One region of the Thalassospira sp. MCCC 1A02898 genome, then DNA from elsewhere that is predicted to be linked to it. Evidence: predicted binding sites of a transcription regulator. Region 1 holds the regulator's gene; the other holds the start of a gene.

What was found. The regulator HrcA, encoded in region 1, represses chaperone genes, less so after heat shock. The targets are predictions, from matches to a motif close to GTTAGCACTCNCCNNNGGNGAGTGCTAAC.
Region 2: the regulator HrcA is predicted to act here: its motif matches at 6,869-6,897, upstream of groES (co-chaperone GroES).

What each region holds. Positions count from the first base shown of each region.
Region 1 is NZ_LPXK01000001.1:472,012-484,415, forward strand. Features, by position in the region: gene galE (UDP-glucose 4-epimerase GalE) at 8-1,018, opposite strand; gene AUQ41_RS02170 (LysR family transcriptional regulator) at 1,079-2,017, opposite strand; gene AUQ41_RS02175 (DMT family transporter) at 2,265-3,227, shown strand; gene AUQ41_RS02180 (antibiotic biosynthesis monooxygenase) at 3,251-3,598, opposite strand; gene AUQ41_RS02185 (NIPSNAP family protein) at 3,864-4,190, opposite strand; gene AUQ41_RS02190 (helix-turn-helix transcriptional regulator) at 4,281-4,961, shown strand; gene AUQ41_RS02195 (NAD-dependent deacylase) at 4,971-5,717, opposite strand; gene grpE (nucleotide exchange factor GrpE) at 5,846-6,487, opposite strand; gene hrcA (heat-inducible transcriptional repressor HrcA) at 6,539-7,597, opposite strand; gene rph (ribonuclease PH) at 7,903-8,619, shown strand; gene rdgB (RdgB/HAM1 family non-canonical purine NTP pyrophosphatase) at 8,698-9,297, shown strand; gene hemW (radical SAM family heme chaperone HemW) at 9,407-10,600, shown strand; tRNA gene AUQ41_RS02225 (tRNA-Leu) at 10,771-10,857, shown strand; gene AUQ41_RS02230 (DUF6538 domain-containing protein) at 10,968-12,404, shown strand, end outside.
Region 2 is NZ_LPXK01000010.1:291,298-303,701, reverse strand. Features, by position in the region: gene glmS (glutamine--fructose-6-phosphate transaminase (isomerizing)) at 1-1,500, shown strand, start outside; gene AUQ41_RS20715 (hypothetical protein) at 1,689-1,874, shown strand; gene rfbB (dTDP-glucose 4,6-dehydratase) at 2,180-3,250, shown strand; gene rfbD (dTDP-4-dehydrorhamnose reductase) at 3,243-4,154, shown strand; gene rfbA (glucose-1-phosphate thymidylyltransferase RfbA) at 4,147-5,028, shown strand; gene rfbC (dTDP-4-dehydrorhamnose 3,5-epimerase) at 5,035-5,592, opposite strand; gene AUQ41_RS10495 (hypothetical protein) at 5,743-6,453, opposite strand; gene groES (co-chaperone GroES) at 6,962-7,249, shown strand; gene groL (chaperonin GroEL) at 7,309-8,964, shown strand; gene AUQ41_RS10475 (NADH:flavin oxidoreductase/NADH oxidase) at 9,090-10,184, opposite strand; gene AUQ41_RS10470 (Hsp20/alpha crystallin family protein) at 10,494-10,997, shown strand; gene AUQ41_RS10465 (PLP-dependent cysteine synthase family protein) at 11,101-12,213, opposite strand.

The DNA.
Region 1 (12,404 bases):
GTAAAGATCACTGAGCGTCTGGTTTACCGGGTTTTCTCATGTTTTTCTGACAATAGGCCCAGGCATGCGCGATGATCTGGCGTGGGGACGGATAGTTGGCGCACCAACCAAGCATGTCTTGCGCCTTGGCCGGGTTTGCAACCAGTTTGGCAGGGTCTCCGGGGCGACGCGCATCTTCTATCACGCTGAAATCCTGACCGGTGATCTCTTTGCAAAGTTCGATGATCTCTTTGACGGAACAGCCTTCGCCTGTGCCGATATTGACGGCATCGAAAGCAGCATTCTCGGACGCGATGACATGCGAAAGCGCCTTGACGTGGGCGCTGGCAAGATCATCAACGTGAATATAGTCGCGAATGCAGGTTCCATCGGGCGTGTCATAGTCCGTGCCATAAATCTTGATATGGTCGCGTTGACCGGCAGCAGTTTGTAAAACCAGCGGGATAAGATGGGTTTCTGGATCATGCCTTTCGCCTGTGCGGCCTTCCGGGTCGGCGCCCGCAGCATTGAAGTAGCGAAGTGCAATGGCGTGAAAGCCGTAAATATCGGCATAGTCCCTCAGCATGGTTTCGACCATTGCTTTTGAGCGGCCATAGGGGTTTTCCGCCCGGACCTCGAGCGTCTCGGACAGCAGCCCATCATCCCGATTTCCATAGACCGCAGCCGTTGACGAAAAAACAATGTGGTTGCAGCCATTGCGTCGCATCGCTTCGAGCAGGTTCAGCGCCCCGGCAGTGTTGACTTCATAAAACCTGGCCGGTTCGACCATCGAAGCGCCAGCTTCAATCAGAGCGGCCATGTGAATGACGGCAGCAGGCTTGAAATCGTCAAAGGCCTTATTCAAGGCGGCACTGTCGCGAATATCGGCGTGGATAAACGGAACATCTGAGGAAACAGCATCGCGGTGACCATTTGAAAGGTTATCAAACACAACCGGTTGGTAGCCACTTTCGCGAAGCTTGATGCAAATGTGCGATCCGATATATCCCGCACCGCCTGTTATCAAAATGTTTTGCATGAAATGGAATTACTACTTTGTTCCTGAGCCGAGTTAGAGAACGCGCAGCAAAAAATATGCTCACATCACCTTTTTGCGCGCAAGTGATGCGGTTTTCGGGTTGATCAGTTCGCGGATCCAGTTAGCGGCTTCGATGACGATCGGGTCTTTTTCGCGGGCCGGGCGGATCAGCAAGCGATACCACCAGTGCGAAATGAAATCCGGGAAATTAAGTGGCACCAATTCACCGCGCTCAACGTAGTTGCGGGCAACAACATCGGTGCTGGCAACGATGCCCTGACCGGCACGAGCGGCCTCAAGCGCCCAGATATGGTGGCTGAAGGTCCAGCAATCAGCGAGCGAGAAGCTGGCATCCTTGAACCATTGTTCGATCTGGGAGAACTGTTCGCTGTCACTGTCGATCAACAGGATATCGCGCGGGCCGAGTGTCGCGACGTCAACATTGCTGGCATCATAGCCGCGCTTTGCCAGCCATTCCGGGGCGGCAAAGGCGGTATAGACTTCGGGTGTGAGAAGCTCGGTAATCCAGTCTTCGGGACCGGGCAGGTCCTTTGGCGCGATCTGAAGGGCGAGATCAATTTCAAGCGGATCAAGACCGTCATCAAATTCGATCTTGCGAAACTGTACCGGAATATCGGCAGGCAGCCGGTCGCGCAGGTTATCAAGCTCATACAGCAGCACAGTGAGGGCCGGGGTCGCCAGTGCGCCGATGCGGATTGCCTTGCCCTTGTCCGGGCCGACTTCGCCAGTGATATCGGCAATGCCATCAAGTGCTTCGGTCAGGCGGGGCAAGAGCAGCTCGGCCGACTTGGTCAGGGTCAATCCACGGCCCTTGCGGGTAAAGAGCACCACGCCAAGGTTTTCTTCAAGCTGGCGGAGCTGATGACTGATCGCACTTTGCGTGACATGCAATTCTTCTGCGGCCCCCTTCACGCTTTGGTGGCGTGCAGTGGCTTCAAAGGCGACAAGGGCGCGCAACGGGGGGAGCTTTCTGCGCATCGTGGGTTTCCATCCGGAGAGCATTACTGTCTTTTGTTCTGTCTATCAGGCCTGATCGAAAAGTGGGCCAAAAAAATCTCAACAATGGCTGAAAAAGCTTCATTCGTATTTTTCCAAACAAGCAGGCAATATCATCGTCATACAGGGTTTCCGGCCGTAATGACTTATGCCTCCTTGCGCCACCACGTAAGCAGCCTCCCCCCAACTGCCGGAAACCCCAACATTCCTTTCGAAACCGGGATTGACCATGACCGCAACGCGACTGAGCGGAAATTTCCGCGGTGTCCTGTGGATGACGGCTGCCATGGCATCGGGCGTTTTTGTCGATGTTTGTGCCAAGCTTGTTTCGCACGATGTGCCGACCTCGCAGATCCTTGCGATGCGTGCCCTGACCACCGTTGCGGTGTTCCTGGTCATCATCATGTTTGTCGGCACGCGTCAGATCCGCACGCGCCGCCCTGTTGCGCATATTGCGCGTGGCGTTTTGTGGTACGGGTCGCTGTTCTTTGTGTTCTTTGCGCTGCGCCAGATGAGCATCGCCGAGGTCAATGCCTATCTGTTTATCGAGGCGTTGCTGACCGTGATGTTGGCGGTGGTGATTTTGGGTGAGAAACTGACCCCGCGCAAAATCATCGCAACCCTTCTGGGCCTTGTTGGCGTGTGGGTGATGTGTTTCCCGCGCATGGATGGCTTTGGCGTGCCGCTTGGTGTCGCCGCGGCCCTGATCGGGGCGTTCTGTTTTTCCGCCCAGACCCTGTTTGCCAAGGTGCTGACCCGGACCGAAACCAATTTTTCCATGCTGTTCTGGCCTCAGATCATCGCGGTTGCGATCTGGGTGCCGATTGCAATGATCACCTGGTATCCGGCGTCACTTGCCGACTGGCTTTATTCATCGGGTGCCGGTTTCTTTGCCATGCTGACCAACTATATGGTGTTGCGCGCCGTGCGGGTTGCGGATGCCAGTGTGGTGTCGCCTGCGGCATACACCGCCCTGCCATTTTCGGTCGCAATGGACCTGATCTTTTTCGACATGCTGCCGGTGCCGGTGATTTTCATCGGGGCAGGCATTGTCGTGCTGGCCGTAATGCTGCTTGATTACAAGGGCGGTGCCAAAGCGGTCGAAGATGCGGTCGAAGAAGAATTCGCCGAATTTGCCGAGAGTAGCGAAATCGGGGATGAAGAAGCATCCCCGAAACCCGCAAAGGCCTGAGCTCCGATGACCGACGTTACAGATCAGCGATCATGTTGTGCGCGGGAGTCATCCGGGGCCTGATCACGGTCATGAAGGCCGTAATCCCGGATCACACCAGCCACCCGTAAGCGGTAATCCTCAAAAATCTTGTGTCGCCCCTTGATCTGGGCGGTGCGGTGCTCACCCAGATTGCGCCAGGCGGCAATTGCGTCCTCATCGCGCCAGAAAGACAGCGATAAAACCTTGCCGGGATTGGTCAGGCTTTGAAACCGTTCGATCGAGATAAAGCCATCGATGGTTTCAAGCACGGGTTTGAGGTCACCGGCAATCGCAAGGTAATCGTCATAGCGCCCTTCGCGCGGTGTGACCTCGAAAATGACGGCAATCATGGTTTGATCAGCTCCTCAGGGTCAGGACCTATGAATTTGGTTCGAATGGCAGGGTTTATATTTGTGAAATCCAAGAAAAATCCCGCCGGGCGGGTTGGTATCCCGTGCAAGGGATTTGACGCGGGAGTTTGCAAATATAAACCCTGTCCGTCGGATCCCTCAGATATGCACGGACTACTTTGTCGCAAAACCTTGAAAGATGGATATCTTCCTGCGGTTTCGCTTCGCGTATCCGCACAGATCTGAGCGACCATTCTAACTAAATTCATAGGTCCTGACCCTTATGCGGGGTGGAGGCAATTTTCAGAAACTGGCGTTCTTCGCGCAGGATGAATTTCTCGCGCTGGGAAAATTCATAGTTCTCGCGGCCCAAGGGATCATCTTTCAGACGCGCGCGATAGGCTTCATAGGATGCCAGATCGGGCAAATGATAGATACCATAGGCGGTCGAGACCGATCCTTCATGCGGGGCGAAATAGCCGACAAGGTCCGCCCCGCAACGCGGGATGGCCTGCCCCCAGTTGCGGGCATATTCAATGAAGGCATCTTTTTTGTACGGGTCGATTTCATAGCGGATGAAACAGGTGATCATGACATCGTCCTTTCAGGAGAAACATCTTGTTGGGTGACGCGACCCATTATCCCGATTGCCGCGCATTAATGCTTCGATTAGCATCGAACTATGAAAGAAGGACCCGATATCGCCCGCGTGGCCGCATTGCTTGGCGATCCGGCGCGCGCAAATATGCTGACAGCACTTATGAGTGGTCGGGCATTAACCGCGGCCGAGCTGGCGCAAGAAGCCGGTGTGACACCGCAAACGGCAAGCTCGCATCTGGCAAAGCTTGAGAGCGGGCAGATCGTAGTGCCGCGCAAACAGGGGCGGCATCGTTATTTCACGCTCAGCGGCCCTGATATTGTCGAGGCATTGGAAGTCCTGATGGGGATTGCCAACCGGGTCGGGCATAACCGCGTGCGCACCGGGCCAAAGGACCCGGAACTGCGCAAGGCACGCGTTTGTTATGACCATCTGGCCGGGGATATGGGGGTGGCCCTGTTTGATGGCCTTGCCAAACGCAAGCTGATTGCAAGCGATGTGAATGGGGTTGCCCTGACCCCGGCCGGGATCGATTTTGCCAACACGTTTGGCATTGATCTGGATGCCTTGCGGGCCAAGCGTCGGCCGTTGTGCCGGGAATGTCTGGATTGGAGTGCCCGGCAATCGCATCTGGCGGGCTCCTTCGGGGCGGCCTTGCTCGACCGGTTCTATGATTTGGGTTGGGCCCGACGGATGCCGGAGTCGCGGATCGTGCGGTTCAGCAATGCGGGCGAAAAATCATTCCGTGAATTGATCAATCCTTAAGGCCAGCTATCAATCACCGAGCAGGGCGGCAACAAAGGCCGGGACCAGTTCGGTGGCGGGGCCATAGCGGCTGTGATCAAACATTGTCGCACCCGAACTGGGTTCGAGATTGAGCTCAACCGTTTCAGCCCCTGCTTCTTCGTGGGCGACCTGAACGAACCCGGCTGCCGGATAGACATTGCCCGATGTCCCGATCGAGATGAAAAGCCCGCAATCGCCAAGGGCAGCGTAAATGCGTTCCATCTCAAGCGGCATTTCGCCAAACCACACCACATGTGGGCGCAAGCCGCCAGCCTTGCCGCAACTTGGGCACGGCGTTTCCTTAGCAAGGTCGCCCGGCCAATCGGTGAGCAGATCACAGTGATTGCAGCGGATTTTCAGAAGTTCACCATGCATGTGGATGAGGTTTTTGGACCCGGCCCGACCATGCAGATCATCAATGTTCTGGGTTACCAGAAGCACGTCACCGGGCCATTCGGCCTCTAGCCGTGCTAGGGCCAGATGGTCGGCATTGGGTTGAACCGCCGGGTCATGTAACCCCGAACGGCGGTCGTTATAAAAATGATGCACCAGATCGGGATTGGCAATGAAGGCCTCGGGCGTTGCGACCTCTGATATATCGTATCTCGCCCAGATGCCATCAGGATCGCGAAAGGTATGAAGTCCGCTTTCCTTGGAAATGCCAGCCCCGGTCAGAATGACAATCGTGGCTTTTTCATCGCGCAGGATATCGATCAGGTCGGGGCGAAGCGGCATGGTGTTCGGTCCTGTGCTGGTGATCAGTACCGGTAGCCTAATGCAAATAAAACAGCCTCGCCAAGTATGTCTGGCGAGGCTGCTTTTAAACCCGATCCGCTAGAACCGGTTTATCTTCTTTGATGGCCTCAGGCAGAGGTATCAACGTTGCCGCCCGGGGTGTCGGTCTGGCTTGGTTTTTCACCGCCCGGATTTTTGGTGACACCGACCATGGCGGGGCGCAGCAAACGGCCCTTAAGCACGTAACCGGCCTGCATGACCTGTGCGACGTGGCCGTCCGGATATTCCGGATGCGGCAGTTCAAACACGGCCTGATGTTTGTTCGGGTCAAGCTTTTCACCAATCGGTTCGAGCTTTTCGATGCCGTTCTTTTCAAGCGCCTTTTGCAGGGCCTGTTCGGTCATTTCAACCCCGTCAAACAGCGTTTTCATCGCCGGATCGGCATTGGAGGTATCGCCCGCAGCATCAAGCGCGCGGCGCAGGTTGTCGCTGACATCCAAAAGGTCGCGGGCAAATTTGGTGATGGCGTAGTTGCCAGCATCCTCGACGTCTTTTTTGGCGCGGCGGCGGGTGTTTTCCACCTCGGCGGCCTGGCGCAGCAGACGGTCTTTGAGCTCCGCGACTTCGGCTTCAAGTGCGGCGATCGGGTCCTGGGGTGCGGCGTCCTCAACAACTTCCTCAGTCGCCTCTGCTGCGACCTCTTCAGAAGCGGTTTCCTCTGCATTGACGTCCTGCAGATCTTCCGGAGTGTTCTTTGCGGTTTCCGACATGGCTAACCTTGCTACTTTCACGTTATGCGGCCTGACACGCAGCGCCGCGATTTATCCAATCAGTCGACCGACCAGCTTGGCGGTGTAATCGACCAGCGGAATGATCCGGGCATAATTGATCCGGGTCGGTCCGACAACCCCGATTGCACCCACAATGCTGCCTTCAGCATTCTGATAGGGCGAAATCACCATCGAAAGACCCGATCCGCCGAACAGTTTATTCTCCGACCCGATGAAAATCTGAACGCCTTGGGCATCCGTCGTCACATCGAGCAATTCAATCATCTGATCGCGGGCTTCCAGCACGTTAAACAGGCGGCGCACGGTCTCAAGCTGTTCAATCGTATCGATATTTTCCAACAGCTGGGATTGCCCCTTCACAATCAGGGACGATCCCTTGACCCCGCCGGCCCATGTTGCCAGGCCCGCATCAATCAGATTGGCGGAAAGTTCATCAAGCTCCTGCTTGAGACGATCACGCTCCTTCGTCATCAAAAGGCGCGCATCATCAAGCGTCTTTCCAGCCAACCGGGTATTTAGATAGTTTGCTGCTTCTGTCAATGCCGAGGCAGGCAAATCAGGCGGAACATCAAGGATTCGGTTCTCGACACTGCCATTATGGGCCACCAGCACTGCCAGAACCTTGCCCGGCGACAGGGCAACGAATTCGATCTGTTTTAAGCGAATGCCATCGGTCTTGGGTGCAACCACCAGCCCGGCACAGCGCGACAGGCCCGATAACATCGTGGTTGCTTCACCCAGCATCTGATCAAGTGAATAGCCCGCCTGTTCGCAGTTTTTGGTCAGTTGGTCGCGCTCGGCATTGGGAAGGTCACCAACTTCCATCAGGGCATTCACAAACAGGCGCAGGCCCTTTTCACTTGGCAGGCGCCCGGCCGAAATGTGCGGCGCGACCAGAAGACCCATTTCCTCAAGATCGGACATGACATTGCGAATGGTCGCAGCCGAGAGGTTTTCCGACATGCGACGTGCAATTGACCGCGATCCGATCGGTTCACCGGTTTCGACATAGGCATCGACAATCTGGCGGAACACTTCACGTGACCGCGCATTCATGTCGCCCAGCAATGTATCGTCAAAATGCGCCATGTGTTGCGTGCCAATTGATCCAGATGGATGAAGCGTAAAACGTGAGGAGAATTTAGTCAGGCAAACGCATTGCGTCAATTGCACGGCCTATTGCTAAGCCGAGCTTGTAAATTTGGTCGAAGTTGTTGGTTTAACTGCTTTGCGCCAGGATTGCACCAGAACAGATAAAAACATCCGGGGAAACTGCTGGACGTTTGGTGGGTCACATCTTACTTTGGGCCAAATTTTTCAGGACAGTTTCGCTTCGTGCGCGGGCATTCAAGTCGCCATGAACGCAAGCCAAGACAACCAAGAGGTTCCTTCTCATGCGCCCTTCCGGCCGTACCCCCGATCAGCTTCGCGATGTAACGATTGAAACCGGCGTATCCAAATATGCCGAAGGTTCCTGCCTGATCAAGTTCGGCGACACGCATGTGATCTGTACCGCGACAGTCGAAGACAAGGTGCCGGGCTGGATGCGCAATTCCGGCAAGGGCTGGATCACTGCCGAATACGGCATGCTGCCGCGCGCAACCGATAGCCGCATGCAGCGCGAAGCCGCGCGTGGTGGTCAGTCCGGCCGCACCCAGGAAATTCAGCGTCTGATTGGTCGTTCGATCCGTGCGGTTGCCGATATGAAGGCAATGGGTGAAATGCAGATGCGCCTTGATTGCGATGTCATTCAGGCCGATGGCGGTACGCGCACCGCATCAATCACCGGTGCCTATGTGGCCGCCTATCTGGCGTTTCAGGGCGTGCGTCGCCTTGGCCTGATCAAGGAAATCCCGCTGACTCAGCCGGTCGCAGCCATTTCATGCGGTATCTATGAAGGTGAAGCGGTGCTTGATCTTGATTATGCTGAAGACAGCAATGCCGGGGCCGATGCCAACTTCGTGCTGGCGGGCAATGGCGGCATTGTCGAGGTACAGGCAACCGCCGAAGACGTGCCGTTTGATCGCGCATCCTATGATCAGATGTTCGCTTTGGCGGAAAAAGGCTGCAAGGAATTGTTCGCCAAGCAGCGCGAGGCGCTTGGTCTTTAAGGCACCTTAATTTTAACGGCGGGCATCGGGCCTGCCGTTTTTTCGCATCAGTTGGATATCGCAGTTTCAGGCAAGACCATGGCCCGTCGTTTCACGGAAAAAAAACTCGTCATCGCCAGCCACAACAAAGGCAAGATCAAGGAAATCGCCGAACTTCTTGAACCGTTTGGCATCGAGGTCTTCTCGGCCGGTGAGCTTGACCTGCCCGAACCCGAAGAAACCGAAAAAACCTTCATTGGCAATGCGCAGCTGAAATCAACGGCGGCGGCCAATGGCGCCAATCTTCCGGCCCTTGCCGATGACAGTGGTTTAGCGGTTTCGGCCCTTGATGGCGCACCGGGGATTTATTCCGCGCGCTGGGCCGGGCCGGACAAGGATTTCGACATGGCGATGGAAAAGGTCAAGAACGGTATTGGCGATCATCCGGACCGCCGGGCATCGTTCATCTGTGCCCTGTCGCTGGCCTGGCCGGACGGGCATGTCGAGAATTTCGAAGGTCGGGTTGAGGGTGAAATCGTCTGGCCGAAACGTGGCCCGCACGGCTTTGGCTATGATCCGATTTTCCAGCCCAAGGGTTACGGGGAAACCTTTGGCGAAATGGATCCGGCGAAAAAGCATGAAATGAGCCACCGGGCCGATGCCTTCCGCCAGTTGGTCAAGGCCTGCTTCGAAGACTGATTTCAGGTTTAACCACCTGCATTGAACTTATGCACGCATCGCGGATGTCATCGTCGGCGGTGCGTGTTACGTTACAGGCCAATATTCCTGCGTTTGAAAAGAGTCCCGCGTGTCCGCAGCCTCAAGTGAAACCGTGCCGTTTGGCATTTATATCCACTGGCCATTCTGTCTGTCGAAATGCCCGTATTGCGATTTCAACAGCCATGTCGCAAACAGTGTTGATCACGCGCGCTGGCGCAAGGCGCTCCGGACGGAGCTTGCCCATGGTGCGGCCCGCCATCCGGGGCGAACAGTGGGATCGGTGTTCTTTGGCGGTGGCACGCCATCCCTGATGGATCCGGAAACCGCCGGGGCCTTGATTGAGGACATCAAATCTTTCTGGCCTGTAACGGATGATCTGGAAATCACGCTCGAAGCCAATCCCGGCACGGTCGAAATTGACCGATTTTCGGCCTTTGCAGCCAACGGGATTAACCGGGTTTCGATCGGCATTCAGGCGCTGAATGACCGCGACCTGAGGTTCCTTGGTCGCCTGCACAGTGCCCAGGAAGCCATGCGGGCGTTGGATGTTGCGACCTCGGTCTTTAATCGTTTTTCCTTTGATCTGATCTATGCCCGCCCGGAACACGATCCCAAGGCCTGGCGCGCGGAATTGCGCAAGGGGCTTGGCATCGCCAATGGGCATATTTCGCTTTATCAGCTGACCATTGAGCCGGGCACACAGTTCCATACCCTGCATCAGCGCGGTGATCTGGTCGTGCCGGACGAAGATCTTGCGACCGAGCTCTACGAGATCACCCAGGAAGAGACCGAACGGGCCGGCTATCGCTGCTACGAGGTTTCCAATCACGCCAAACCGGGGCAGGAAAGCCGCCATAACCTGGTTTACTGGCGCTATGGCGATTATCTCGGCATCGGGCCGGGCGCGCATGGCCGCGAGGCGGTGGTTGGTGCCGATGGCACCACCACACCGATGGCAGTTCGTCGTCACCGGGCGCCTGATATCTGGCTGGACCGGGTGGAAAAGCATGGTCATGGCACACAGGAAGAAACCGCGCTCGAGGCCGATGAACGCCTGCTTGAGATGGTTATGATGGGCCTTCGGCTCAATGAAACCATCCCGGCTGCACGGTTTGAACGGATTATCGGCAAGGGACCGCGTGATGTTTTGGCACTTGATCGGCTCGAAACCCTGATCGAGTCCGGTGATCTGATCTGTGATTCTTCGGGGTTGCATGCCACCGATCAGGGCAGGAACCGCTTGAACGGTGTTCTAGCCTATTTATTCGACCACGCGGTGTAAGGCCGAAACCCACTGAACGCCAAGAAAAACCGGGCGTTTGGCGCGTACCCGCAATCGGGCGCAGGAAGTTTCACCAAACCATCAAAAAGTTGGTTGACACTTAAGCCTGACCGCGTATATTCCGCCCCGTTCCGGCGGACACCGCCCGAACAAATACCACAAGCCCCTATGCCCAGGTGGCGGAATTGGTAGACGCGCTGGCTTCAGGTGCCAGTGGCCATTAGGCCGTGGAAGTTCGAGTCTTCTCCTGGGCACCATTCTCCCGCGTATCCTAGAGATACCGGGAACCTCCCGAAAACAAACGGTTATTCCTCACCAAACTGGTACACAATGGTGGGGAACAATGCTTTTCCGGTTGGTCCGTCCGATGCGGCGTAAAGATTCAAGCATCCTGTACTTTGTTCAGCGTATTCCGGCTGACATACGTCCGAAAATTTCCGGTACAAAACTTTCGATTCCTGTAGGCGACAAAATTGTCACCCGCACGGTTAGTGCATCTGCATCGGTCGTTAAGGTTTCCCTTGGTACCCGTGATCCCCATGAAGCCAAAATCAGACAGGCACAGATTGCTGCTTATCTCGAAGGGGTTTGGCAGTCGATTCGGAGCGGGCCTGAAAAGCTGACGCTGAAACAGGCTGTTGCACTTGCCGGTGAAATATACAGGGCTTGGGTAGGTGCACTGGAAGACGATCCGGGTTCCCCATCGTTATGGGGGAGGGTAGAGGCTGATAACAAAGCTGCCCTGCGTGGTGAGTTTGGTGTGGCCCAACTGATGATCCCTAGCCCATCTAGGAACATAAAAAGCATCGAAGATCGTTTTGGGAGATTTACGGACATCGCATTATCCAAGCGTGGGCTTGTTGTCGATGACGATAGCCGTGCAAAGCTAATGGAGCAGATTGCTGTTGCGATGGACCTTGCAGCAGAAAAACTGCAACGCCACAGCTTTGGTGACTACACACCTGACAATTACGAATCTCGTTTTCCAGACTGGGAAGACCGTAAGGCTGCTGAGGCAAACGCCCGGCCTAAAGTTACCATCACCCAGCTTTTGGAAGGCTGGTGGAAAGAAGCTGGCAGGGATGGTGGTCGCTCGTTAAGCACATACGAGAGTTATAGCAAGGCCGTTCGATATCTTATCGACTACCTTGGACATGATGACGCAACCAAGGTAACGCCTCGCGATGTTGTGGGCTATAAGGACAAGCGGCTTTCAGATGTAAACCCTCGAACCGGAAAACCGATCTCAGCACGGACAATCAAGGATTCTGAGTTGTCTGGTTTAAAGTCGGTCTTTAACTGGGGTGTAAGTCAGCACTTGATCACAGATAACCCCGCCAAGGGGGTGACTGTTGCTCTGCCGAAGGTCAAGCGTAGTAGACCCAAAGGCTTTACCGAAGCTGAGGCCGTGGCTTTGTTGCGTCATTCCCAAGACTACGCCCAGAAACAGCCAAATGAGTCGCAACGGCTTCTTAATGCCAAGCGGTGGGTGCCTTGGGTCTGCGCTTATACAGGGGCACGGGTGGGTGAGATTGTTCAGTTACGTAAGTCTGATCTGATCGACCATGGGAACCATTTCGCTATCCTGATAACGCCCGATGGGACAGTAACTGTGAAGGATGGCGAATACAGAGAGGTCCCAATACACCCCCACCTTGTCGAGACCGGGTTCATTGACTTTGTGCGGTCTCAGGAAGAAGGCTATTTGTTCCTAAAGCCAAATGCCGCAGGTGAAATCAGAGGGTCGTGGAACTCTGCAAAGAACAGATTACGAGAATTTGCACGGCAGGTCATTGTAGACCCG
Region 2 (12,404 bases), on a different contig from region 1:
GCGGAGCTTTCAGCCAAGGGCCGTGTGTTTGCCACCGATACCGACACCGAAGTGGTCGTGCATCTGGTGTCTGACTTCCTTGATCAGGGCAAATCCCCGCGTGACGCGGTTGCCGCCACATTGCATCGCATCGAAGGGGCTTTTGCGCTGGTGATCATGATTGCCGGTCAGCATGACGTGATCTTTGGTGCACGCCGTGGCACGCCGCTGGCCGTTGGTCTGGGCGAGGGTGAGATGTATCTCGGTTCCGATGCGATGGCGCTGTCGCACCTGACCAACAAGCTGATCTATCTTGAAGAAGGCGACTGGGTCGAAATGACCCGTGACAGCGTTCAGGTCCGCGATGAAAATGACGAAGATGTCACCCGCGAAACCAAGCTTTCGGCCGTTTCCGGTGCCATGATGGGCAAGGGCAACTACAATCACTTCATGCAGAAGGAAATCTTTGAACAGCCTGCGGTGATTGGCGATACGCTGCATGCGTTTATCAATCCGGCGACCCAGACGATCAAGCTGCCGGACATGCCGTTTTCCTTTGCCGATGCAACGCGTTTGACGATTGTCGCCTGCGGCACGTCGTTCTATGCCGGTCTGGTGGCAAAGCACTGGATCGAACGCTATGCCGGTCTGGGTGTGGATGTTGACGTCGCATCCGAGTTCCGCTATCGCTGCCCGCCACTGCCAAAAGGCGGCGTTGCCCTGTTCATTTCGCAGTCGGGCGAGACGCTTGATACCCTGGCAGCCCTTCGTTACGCGAAGTCCAAGGGCCAGAAAATCGTTTCCATCGTCAACGTGCCCGAAAGCACGATTGCGCGCGAAAGTGACGTCGTGCTTCTGACCTATGCCGGGCCTGAAATCGGGGTGGCCTCGACCAAGGCCTTTACGACGCAGCTCACGGTCCTCGCCTGCCTTGCGGTGACCATTGGGCGTGAAAACGGCACCCTCGCCAAGGGCGAAGAAGCCGCCATCGTCACTGCGCTGACCGAAGTGCCAAAACATGCTGCCGAAGTGCTGCATCATGACGAGGCACTTAAACAGCTTGCCCTTGAAGTCGCCGATGCGCGTGATGTGCTCTATCTCGGTCGTGGTCTGGGCTATCCGATTGCGATGGAAGGGGCGCTCAAGCTCAAGGAAATTTCCTATATCCACGCCGAAGGCTATGCCGCCGGTGAAATGAAGCATGGCCCGATTGCCCTGATTGATCAGTCTGTTCCGATCATCGTCATTGCCCCGTCCGATGAGCTGTTTGAAAAAACTGCTTCAAACATGCAGGAAGCCGCCGCACGTGGTGGTCGGGTGATCTTTATTTCCGACGCGCCGGGACTTGCCAAACTGGGTGATATGGCATCGGCGACAATCGAGCTCCCCAAGGTCGCCGACTTCGTCGCGCCGATCCTCTACACAATTCCGGTACAGATGCTGGCCTATCACGTTGCGGTTCACAAAGGCACTGATGTCGATCAGCCACGCAACCTTGCGAAGTCAGTAACCGTCGAATAATCGCAGCGATTATTCAAAACTATCAAAAAATGCCGAATGCAATCGCATCCGGCATTTTTGTTTGTGGGCGACTGGCCTAGTTCGAGCCGTTTTCATGAAACGGTTCGTGCTGTTCGAGATAGGCTAACAGCCAATTCATCAAGCGTGTAATTCTATTCCACGGAAATGATTGAGCGGGCTGACGTTGAGTGCTTCAAGTTGTTCCGGCAAGCGACCCTCCTAGAGAGTTCGTCAACAATGATGCCGCCGTTAAAGGCATCAAACCTGCGACGTCCGGTGAGTTCGAGGAACCCAACAGCAAAACCAAGATTTTGATGCACTTCTGCCATTATTTTGGCCGTTTCCACGGCCAGCCTGTCTTTGCCCACATGTAAGTGCGTTTGGGCCGATTTCCGTTTTGTTGAGAGTTTGCCGACTTTGACAATATTAACGAGAGCAGAGCTGTATCCGCATATGCCAAAAGTGAGCCAGAGCGGATCATTTTGCGAATTCTATCTGAAAAATCAATTGGTTAAATATGATCAAAGTCGACCTTCGATCAGCAAAAAAATCAACGGTGAAGTTAAGTGACGGGCAAGTGATTTAAATTCGGTGTTGTCGCGTGAAAACACACGTCTGAACGGCGGATTGCGGGCGTCAGATACTTCTCCCAACCAAGGCAGTGGTCGAAGAGTTTGTGATGAGAGTTATCGTAACGGGTGGGGCGGGTTTTATCGGTTCCGCGGTGTGTCGGGATCTGGCAGGTATCAAGGGCCATGAGGTTCTTAATATTGATAAGCTGACGTATGCCGCCGATCTAAGGTCACTGGACGCGGTTTCATCGCTGAAGAACTATAACTTTGCAAAACAGGATATTTGTAACAAGCCTGCAATTTCAAAGCTGTTTGCTGATTTCAGACCTGACGCTGTTTTGCATCTAGCTGCAGAAAGTCACGTGGACCGGTCTATCGAGGGGCCCGACGACTTTATCCGGACGAATGTCGTCGGAACGTTTTGCCTGCTTGAAGTTGCGAGGGATTATGTCGCCGGATTGCCTGTAAGCAAGAAGGACAAGTTTCGTTTTCACCATGTTTCGAGTGATGAAGTTTATGGTTCATTGGGCGATACAGGGAAATTTACCGAGCAAACTCCCTATGCACCCCGGTCGCCCTATTCAGCAAGCAAGGCCAGCTCTGATCACCTGGTGAGCGCATGGCACCATACATATGGCCTGCCAGTGATTATCAGTAATTGTTCAAATAATTACGGACCTTATCAGTTCCCTGAGAAGCTCATTCCGTTGACCATTCTGAACTTGTTGCAGGGTCGGAAGGTGCCGATTTATGGCGAAGGTCTGAACACCCGTGACTGGCTTCATGTGGAAGATCACGCCGAGGCACTTTCAGTAATTCTGGCTTCTGGCCGGGTGGGTGAAAAATACAATGTCGGAGGTTCAGCGGAACTGACCAACATTGATGTAGTTCGTCAGATTTTTGACACGCTGCGTAACTTGCGCCCAGAGGTCGTGCCAAGCAACTTCGACGACGTTGTTGACTACGTCAGTGACCGTCCAGGGCATGATTGGCGATATGCCATCGATCCCCGCAAGACACAAACCGAGCTCGGTTGGATGCCCAAACACAGCTTCACTGTCGGTATCCGGCAAACCGTGCAATGGTATCTTGATAATCGAGCATGGTGGCAGCCAATTCTTGAAAACAAGTATGCAGGTCAACGTCTTGGTCGGATGACGGGGGCGGGAAATGGTTAAGGCACTTGTTTTCGGAAAAAACGGCCAGTTGGCGCGCAGCCTGGCAGAGGTTGCGTCCGAATATCCTGACATCAGCCTGCAGTTCGTTGATCGATATGCATGTGACCTGTCGCAGCCTTTTTCTGTTGTCAATGTCATTGAGACTGCAAATCCGGATGTCATCATAAATGCCGCGGCCTACACATCAGTCGATAAAGCCGAAACAGAGAGCTCTTTGGCCCATACGATCAATGGTGAGGCCGTTGGTCATATAGCGGCAGTAGCGTCTCGATGCTCCATTCCGTTGATACACATTTCAACGGATTACGTTTTTGATGGAAATGCGACAGAACCCTACCGCGAGACAGACGTTGTTCGCCCGGCCAATGCCTATGGTGAAAGCAAGCTTGCCGGTGAAATTGCCATCCGCGAAATCGCGCCATATCATCTCATTTTACGAACATCCTGGGTTTATAGCCCCTATGGCAGGAACTTCGTCAAAGTAATGTTGTCGCTGATGGCGGAGAGAGATGAGCTTCGCGTCGTGAGTGATCAGATAGGTTGTCCGACCAGTGCGCTGGAACTGGCAAGTGCGATCCTGCGATGTGTTCCTGATTTGATGACACAACGTCCTACCGTTGCAGGCACGTATCATCTTGCTTCGCCTAATGCGATGAGTTGGTTTGGCTTCGCCAAGCAGATTCAGGCAGCCGCAAGAGATGTTTTTGGTGGGAGTTGGCGCGGTGGAGCCTGCAAGGTTGTGCCAATTCGTGCTGATGAGTTTTCGTCCGTGGCAAGGCGACCGAAATATTCTGTCCTTTCCGATACGCATTTCAAACGGACATTTGGTTTTGGCTTGCTGCCGACTGATGAAGGGCTTCTGAAGGTGCTCGCGGCCATAGGGCGGAGCCAGTGTGATGCGTAAGGGGATCATTCTTGCCGGTGGTACAGGGACACGGCTTCATCCTTCTACCCTAGTCGTGTCAAAGCAACTCCAACCAGTTTACGACAAGCCGATGATCTATTATCCGCTGACCACATTGATGCTGGCGGGGATAGCAGATATCCTGATTATCAGCACGCCCCGCGATGTTCCGCTGTTCAAAGACCTGCTCGGTGATGGATCGAAATGGGGCATCAGCCTTCAATATGCGGTTCAACCCGAACCCCGCGGCCTTGCAGATGCATTTATTGTCGGAGCGGAGTTTGTCGGGAACGATCCGTGCTGTTTGATTTTGGGTGACAATATCTATTTTGGGCACGACCTGACGAAATTGTTGGGCAACGCCATGGTCCAATCCGATGGGGCGACCGTGTTTGCCTATTACGTTCAGGATCCCGAAAGGTATGGCGTGGTCGAGTTTGATCGCGATGGTGTGGCCCTGGATATCGAGGAAAAGCCGGCCAATCCCAAATCGAACTTCGCCGTGACGGGGTTGTATTTCTACGATTCAGATGTTGTAGACATCGCCAAATCGATCAAGCCGTCCAAGCGTGGTGAGCTTGAAATTACCGATGTTAACAAGGCTTACCTTAAGCGTGGAACGCTTAAGGTCGAGAAGATGGGCAGGGGCTATGCCTGGCTGGATACGGGAACGCACGCTGCGATGCTTGAGGCCGCCAATTTTGTCCGTACCGTCGAGAGCCGCCAAAGCCTCAAGATTGCCTGTCCTGAAGAAATCGCGCTGAGAAAGGGCATGATCACGGTCGAACAGTTTGAAAAGCTTGCGAGTGAGTTTGGCGAGAGTTCTTACAAGGCATATCTTCAGACGGTTCTGCGAACCTACGATATCCTGTGAGCGGAACTAGAATACCGGGTTCTCTCGATAGCTCGCAAAACTCATGGCTTTTTCGTCTTTTGCTGACAGCGTGACCTGACTTTTGTCAAACGGCCAGTCGATGCCAAGGTCCGGATCATTCCACCTGATCGCGCGTTCGCTTTCCGGAGCATAAGGTGCGGAAACCTTGTAGTTCACTTCCGTATCGGGCTCGAGCGTGACAAAGCCGTGGGCGAACCCTGCCGGGATAAAGATTTGGTTCCAATCTTCTGCACTGATTTCAGTCGATACCCATTTCCCGAACGTCTTTGACTTGGCGCGAATGTCGACTGCGACATCCAGAATGCGGCCTCTGATGACCCGAACCAGCTTGTCTTGGGCAAAGGGCGGGCATTGAAAATGCAATCCTCGCAGCACGCCGACATTGCTCGATAAAGAGTGGTTGTCCTGCACAAACTGCGGATCGATGCCAGCTTTGGCAAAGGCTTCCAGATTATAGGTTTCAGAGAAAAAAACCCGCTCATCGCCAAATTTCTTCGGGAAGATCAGCTTGAGATCGGGAATTTCCAGCTCTTCAAATTGCATCCGTGCTGCCTTGTGCAGGGTAAATTAATTCGTCCAGACTATGGATAGCAGAAGCTTGGCCTTCGTGCATATGTGCATTTTTATAAAATTCTGGGCGTGGCAATTGAATGGGGGGCGGCTTTATCGAGGTTGCGGCACCCGTCGCTGCGATTATTGATTCTGGGCCTTGCGAAATGGGTCCGTTTGCGCCACGAGGGCAGAGAACTTTTTCATAAAGGGGGCGAATTCCGCGCCGAGATAATGATAAAGCGGCAAGACGGAAATCGTCTCCTCGATTACCGGTGCTGGTGTGTTGCCCAGAATTCCCTGTGCCAGCATGTCGTCGATATTGCTGTCTGCTGACAGAAAACGCGTGATGCGCCCTTCGGCATAGGCTTGGTGCTTTTCGGTATTATACATCATTGGCATGTGCGCAATGCCGGTTTTAACCGTATCCGCATGGACGTACTTTTCCTGCCATATCACGCCGAGCGTAAAGGCAATCGGCGTTGACGGGTCTTGATCGTTCGGATTGCGCCAAAGCCGGTTTGCGATCTCGCGCAGGGCAATGGATGATCTTACAAACGCGCGGGAATAGTTCTTTTCGGCTGGGATTGCCCGGTATAGCTCGCCATCCACGAGACCTTGGTTGAAATGCAAAAGTCCGCGACGCCCCGGCAGTTTGACGGCCTGAAGCGGGCAACCGAGATCCGCATAGAGTTTCTGCAGGATGACAATCGACTTCTGCGACATCGGGTCATTTTCGACATAGGCGATCTTTTTCGGGCATTCGACATCAGCCTCATCGGCCCAAGCATCGGTGCTGATTGTTTGCGAAGAAAACAAACCGACAAAGGCAAATAACAGAAAAGCGGGCGCCATCAGCTCTTGTCGTTTGCCTGAAGGCCCGGACGTCAGGGCCGATGAATTTTTACTGCACGACATTTTTTGCAATCCGGGTGTTTGCGCGATCATTGGACGTTATTTGCGTTCTTTGGCTGGAGCTTAGACGTGAAGTCCGCTTTTTCATAGATGTTTGAACCATGCATCTTCGTCGCCTGAGTCGGATCAGCCAAACAGCCCTTTGGCAAAAGCAAGTGTGACAGCCCGATATATATTCTTCTGCGGCGCGGTGCGGGGGCTTGTATCCCGGGCATGAAAATGTTTTGATCAGCCCGCTTTAAAACGGGGGCGGATTTTTGCTGCGCTCCGCATGCGGAAATCGCCAAAAATCGTGACATTTCTGCGTCTTTTTACATCTCCCTATTGACTTTGAACTGGTACTCCAATAAATGCTGTTAGCACTCGCCGGGGGTGAGTGCTAATACGGGCTCATCCCGGTTAGTCTTAGTTATTAACGAGCCTTAGCTTAAACACGGAGTTGTCTAAAATGAAGTTCCGTCCGCTGCATGATCGAGTACTGGTACGTCGTGTCGAATCCGACACCAAAACTGCCGGTGGCATCATTATTCCGGATACCGCCAAAGAAAAACCGCAGGAAGGCGAAGTCATCGCTGTTGGTTCTGGCGTTCGCAAAGAAGATGGCTCGGTCGTAGCCCTCGACGTCAAAGCAGGTGACAAAGTCCTGTTTGGCAAATGGTCGGGCACCGAAGTCAAGGTCGACGGCGAAGAGCTGTTGATCATGAAAGAATCCGACATCATGGGCATCATGGACTAAGTCAGCCCGTTTGGGTGATTTGTCCACGTTCATCCGTCTCATAGAGAGGAAAGAATATTATGGCTGCTAAAGAAGTAAAATTCTCCACTGACGCACGCGCCAAAATGCTGCGCGGTGTCGACATCCTTGCAGATGCTGTCAAGGTGACGCTTGGCCCGAAAGGCCGTAACGTTGTTATCGAAAAGTCCTTTGGCGCACCGCGCGTGACCAAGGACGGTGTTTCGGTCGCCAAGGAAATCGAACTGACCGACAAGTTCGAAAACATGGGCGCACAGATGGTTCGCGAAGTCGCGTCGAAAACCGCCGATCTGGCTGGTGACGGCACCACGACCGCAACCGTTCTGGCACAGGCCATCGTTCGTGAAGGCAACAAGTCTGTTGCTGCCGGCATGAACCCGATGGACCTGAAACGCGGTATCGACCTTGCGACCACCAAAGTGATCGAATCCATCCAGAGCCGTGCACGTAAAGTTGCCGGTCGCGATGAGATCGCACAGGTTGGTAACATTTCTGCTAACGGTGACCGTGAAGTCGGCGACATGATCGCTGAAGCCATGGAAAAAGTTGGCAACGAAGGCGTTATCACCGTTGAGGAAGCCAAAGGCCTGCACACCGAACTCGACGTTGTCGAAGGCATGCAGTTCGACCGTGGTTACCTGTCTCCGTACTTCGTAACCAACCCGGAGAAAATGGTCGCAGAAATGGATGCTCCGTACATCCTGCTGTTCGACAAGAAAATCTCCTCGCTTCAGCCGATCCTTCCGCTGCTTGAGTCGGTCGTTCAGTCCGGCAAGCCGCTTCTGATCATTGCTGAAGACATCGAAGGCGAAGCACTGGCAACCCTGGTTGTCAACAAGCTGCGCGGTGGTCTGAAAATCGCTGCTGTTAAAGCACCGGGCTTCGGCGATCGTCGTAAAGCCATGCTCGAAGACATCGCCATCCTTACCGGTGGTCAGGTTGTCTCCGAAGATCTCGGCATCAAGCTGGAAAGCGTCACCCTCGATATGCTTGGTACCGCGAAATCGGTTACCATCACCAAAGAAGAAACCACCATCATTGATGGTGCTGGTGAGAAAGCACAGATCGAAGCACGCGTTGGCCAGATCCGCGCCCAGATCGAAGAAACCACCTCTGACTACGATCGTGAAAAACTGCAGGAACGTCTTGCGAAACTCGCAGGCGGCGTTGCAGTGATCAAAATCGGTGGCGCTTCGGAAATCGAAGTGAAAGAACGCAAAGACCGCGTTGACGATGCCCTGCACGCGACCCGCGCTGCTGTTGAAGAAGGCATTGTTGCTGGTGGTGGTACGGCTCTGCTGTACTCCGTCAAGGCCCTCGAAGGTCTCGAAGGTGAAAACCATGACCAGACCATCGGTGTTGACATCGTTCGCCGTGCCCTGCAGGCACCGGTTCGCCAGATCGCACAGAACGCTGGCGTAGACGGCGCTGTTGTTGCGGGCAAACTGCTTGAGCAGGACGACGTAGAGTTCGGTTACGACGCTCAGAAGGGCGAATACACCAACCTCGTCAAAGCTGGCATCATTGACCCGGCCAAAGTTGTTCGTACTGCTCTGCAGGACGCAGCATCGGTCGCTGGTCTGCTGATCACCACCGAATGCATGATCGCCGAGAAAGCCGAAGACAAATCGGCTGGCGGCGCGCCTGACATGGGCGGCATGGGTGGTATGGGCGGCATGGGTGGCATGGGCTTCTAAGCCTTACCCAACCGACCTATCGCATAAGGGAAGGGGCTCGCCACTGGCGGGCCCCTTTTCTTTGTCTAAGCGGCAATAAAAAAGAGCCCGCACACTGGCGGGCTCTTTGATGAATTCAAAAGGTGTCAGCCAAACAGCTTTTTAAGCGTTCGGGGCTGACAGCGCAGATATTGCGGGGCGGCCTTGACCTCGGCGCCCAGCGTTGCGGCGGCATGCCACGGCCAGCGCGGGTCATACAGAATGCCGCGCGCAAGGGCGATGGCATCGGCCTGCCCGGTAAAGGTGATGGCTTCTGCCTGTTCGGCCTCTGTAATCAGGCCGACCGCAATTGTGGTCATGCCGGTTTCGGCCTTGATGCGGGCGGCAAACGGTACCTGATAATTGGGGCCGAGCGGGATTTGCTGATCGATATGAAGGCCACCTGACGAAACGTCGATAAAATCGCATCCGCGGTCCTTGAGGAGTTTGGCCAGCGCGACGCTTTGATCGATATCCCAGCCGCCTTCGACCCAGTCGGTTGCCGAAATACGGATGCCGAGCGGATAGTCAGCGCCAACGGCCTTGCGGATGGCGTCATAGATTTCGATCACGATGCGCGTGCGGTTTTCAAAGGAACCGCCATATTCATCGTCACGCTTGTTGGCGTGCGGTGACAGGAATTGATGGAGCAAATAACCATGCGCGCCATGAATTTCAATCGCGTCAAAGCCCAACCGGACGGACCGTTCAGCCGCCTCGACAAAGGCCTGAATGATGTCTGCAATGCGTGATTTTGTCATTGCCTCGGGGATTGGATCGCCGTCACGGAACGGCACGGCAGAGGGGGCTGAGACCTGCCAGCCATTTTCATGGTCCGGGGAAAGGGCATGGCCCCCCAGCCACGGTTTTTCACACGATGCCTTGCGCCCGGCATGGGCCAGCTGAACCGCAATCGGCATGTCGGAATGGCTACGGACAGCTTTGAGCGTTTTACCAAGTGCTGCCTCGGTTTCGTCATCCCACAGGCCGACATCGCCATAGGTAATGCGACCTTCCGGTTCGACGGCGGTGGCTTCGATAATCAGAAGACCGGCACCCGATTGCGCCAGATTGCCGAGATGCATGTCATGCCAATGGGTGACCTTGCCGTTATCGGCGGAATACTGGCACATCGGTGCAATAATTATGCGGTTATCAAGGGATAGCTTGCCCAGTGAAAGCGGGGTGAAAAGAGTGCTCATATGCGTTCCTTTAACTCGGACGGTGACGCGCGTGCGCCAATCAATGAGATGAAGCTAATCCGGGGGCGGGGCGGGCGCCAGCGTCATGTTGAATTTTTCCAGGGAATGGAATACCAGCAGAGAGTTGTCCAAGCAGGCGATCAGAAAAAATCAAAAATTCGCAAAAAAATGCATCGACCCACTTGCGGAAATTTTCACCCGATCTATCTCAATATCGGAAAGGGGCATGGTGCCCCGATACGCGTCAAGGTTGCAGCCTGGTCTGGACTGATGGCGCAAGAATACTCGTCTGTAATGGAGGGTACTACAATGACTGGTCTTCAGACTCTTAATGGATCCCGTCGTCCGTCTTCTGCACCGACTTACGGTGATCCTTTCACTCTTATTTCCCGTGACGTTGACCGCATGATCGGTTCGATCTTTGGTCACCGTGCATCCCCGTCGGCACAGGTATCTTCCGAAGAAGGCGAAGCGACCCAACCGTTGCTGAGCCCGCGGATCGACATCTATGACGGCGAAGATCACTTTGAACTTTCCGCCGAACTTCCGGGCGTTGAACAGGATGACGTCAATGTCGAAGTGCTTGACGGTGTTCTGACCATTACCGGCGAGAAGAAATTCAGCCGTGAAAGCAAGGATGGCGCCCATGTTGTCGAGCGCAGCTATGGCAGCTTCAAGCGGTCCTTCCGCCTGAATGACACCATTGATGCCGACAACATTACCGCATCCTTCAAGAACGGTGTTCTGTTGCTTACTCTTCCAAAGGTAGCAGAACAGAAGCCCGAGCCGCGCAAAATTGCGGTGACCGGCTAAGGCCTGTCTCTCCTCCCTGAGAAGCTTCCCCTGATAAGACTGACGGGCGGTTTTACCGCCCGTCTTTTTTTTTGTGTTCGCAGATTGGTGAGGCTTAGGTTGCTTAACGCCCGGCATAGCCGCTGCAATGATCAAGCGGCATGTCAAAGAGGCCGGTTTCATCAAAGCGGTCGAGTGCATCTGTCCACGGGTTCAGGTCGATATTCTGTGCCTTGAGCCAGTCGGGATTATAATAGGTATCGCAATAACGATCCCCGTCGTCACAGAGCAAGGTCACGACCGACCCGGTTTGTCCGGCCTTCTTCATTTCCGAGATCAGCGACAGGGTCGCAATCAGGTTGGTGCCCGTCGATCCGCCGCAGCGCCGGCCAAGATGCTTTTTCAGATAATAAAGGGCCGCAAAGCTTGCCGCATCGGGGATGCGATACATGCGATCGACCACGGTCGGGTTGAAGCTGGGTTCGACCCGCGGGCGACCGATGCCTTCAACGCGCGATCCCTTGCGGTTGGTGACCGAACAGTCGCCGGTTTCATATCCATCATAGAAAACCGAGTTTTCCGGGTCGGCCACGCAAAGCTCACAGCCCTGACCAAGGCTTCGGCCATAGCGGATATAGCGCCCGATGGTTGATGACGTGCCGCCCGTTCCGGCGCCAACAATGATCCAGCGCGGAATGGGGTGGGGTTCGCGTTTGAGCTGATCAAAGATGCTTTCGGCGATGTTGTTGTTGCCGCGCCAGTCGGTCGCGCGTTCGGCATAGGTGAACTGGTCCATGTAATGGCCACCCAATTCGCGCGCCAGACGTTGCGATTCCTCATAAATCTGGCCGCTGTGATCAACCAGATGGCTTTCGCCGCCATAAAAGGCGATCTGATCGATTTTTTGCTGTGATGTGGATTTCGGCATCACCGCAATAAAGCGCAGGCCAAGAAGGCGGGCGAAATAGGCCTCTGACACGGCGGTCGAGCCACTTGATGCCTCGATGATCGGGGTGTCCTTGTTGATCCAGCCATTGCACAGACCATACAGAAACAGCGACCGGGCCAGACGATGTTTGAGGCTGCCGGACGGATGGGTCGACTCATCTTTAAGGTACAGGCCAATGTCACCAAGCTTTGGCAAATCAAGGCGGATCAGATGGGTATCGGCAGACCGGTTGAAATCGGCTTCAATCGTGCTGATGGCATCGGCCACCCATTGGCGGTCATAAGGCATGAAACATCCTGACGTCTGGTTGGATCACTTTTTGGCCAAGTTTGGCCCGGAATCGTCATCTGTTTAGGGCAATATAATACAAAAAACGACAGTAAAATTGTGCTGATACATTTTCAGAACCGATCAGCAATCGTCGATTTTATCAGATTGGGCTTGCTAACACTTTTTTCAAAGCTCACCTTTAAGATACA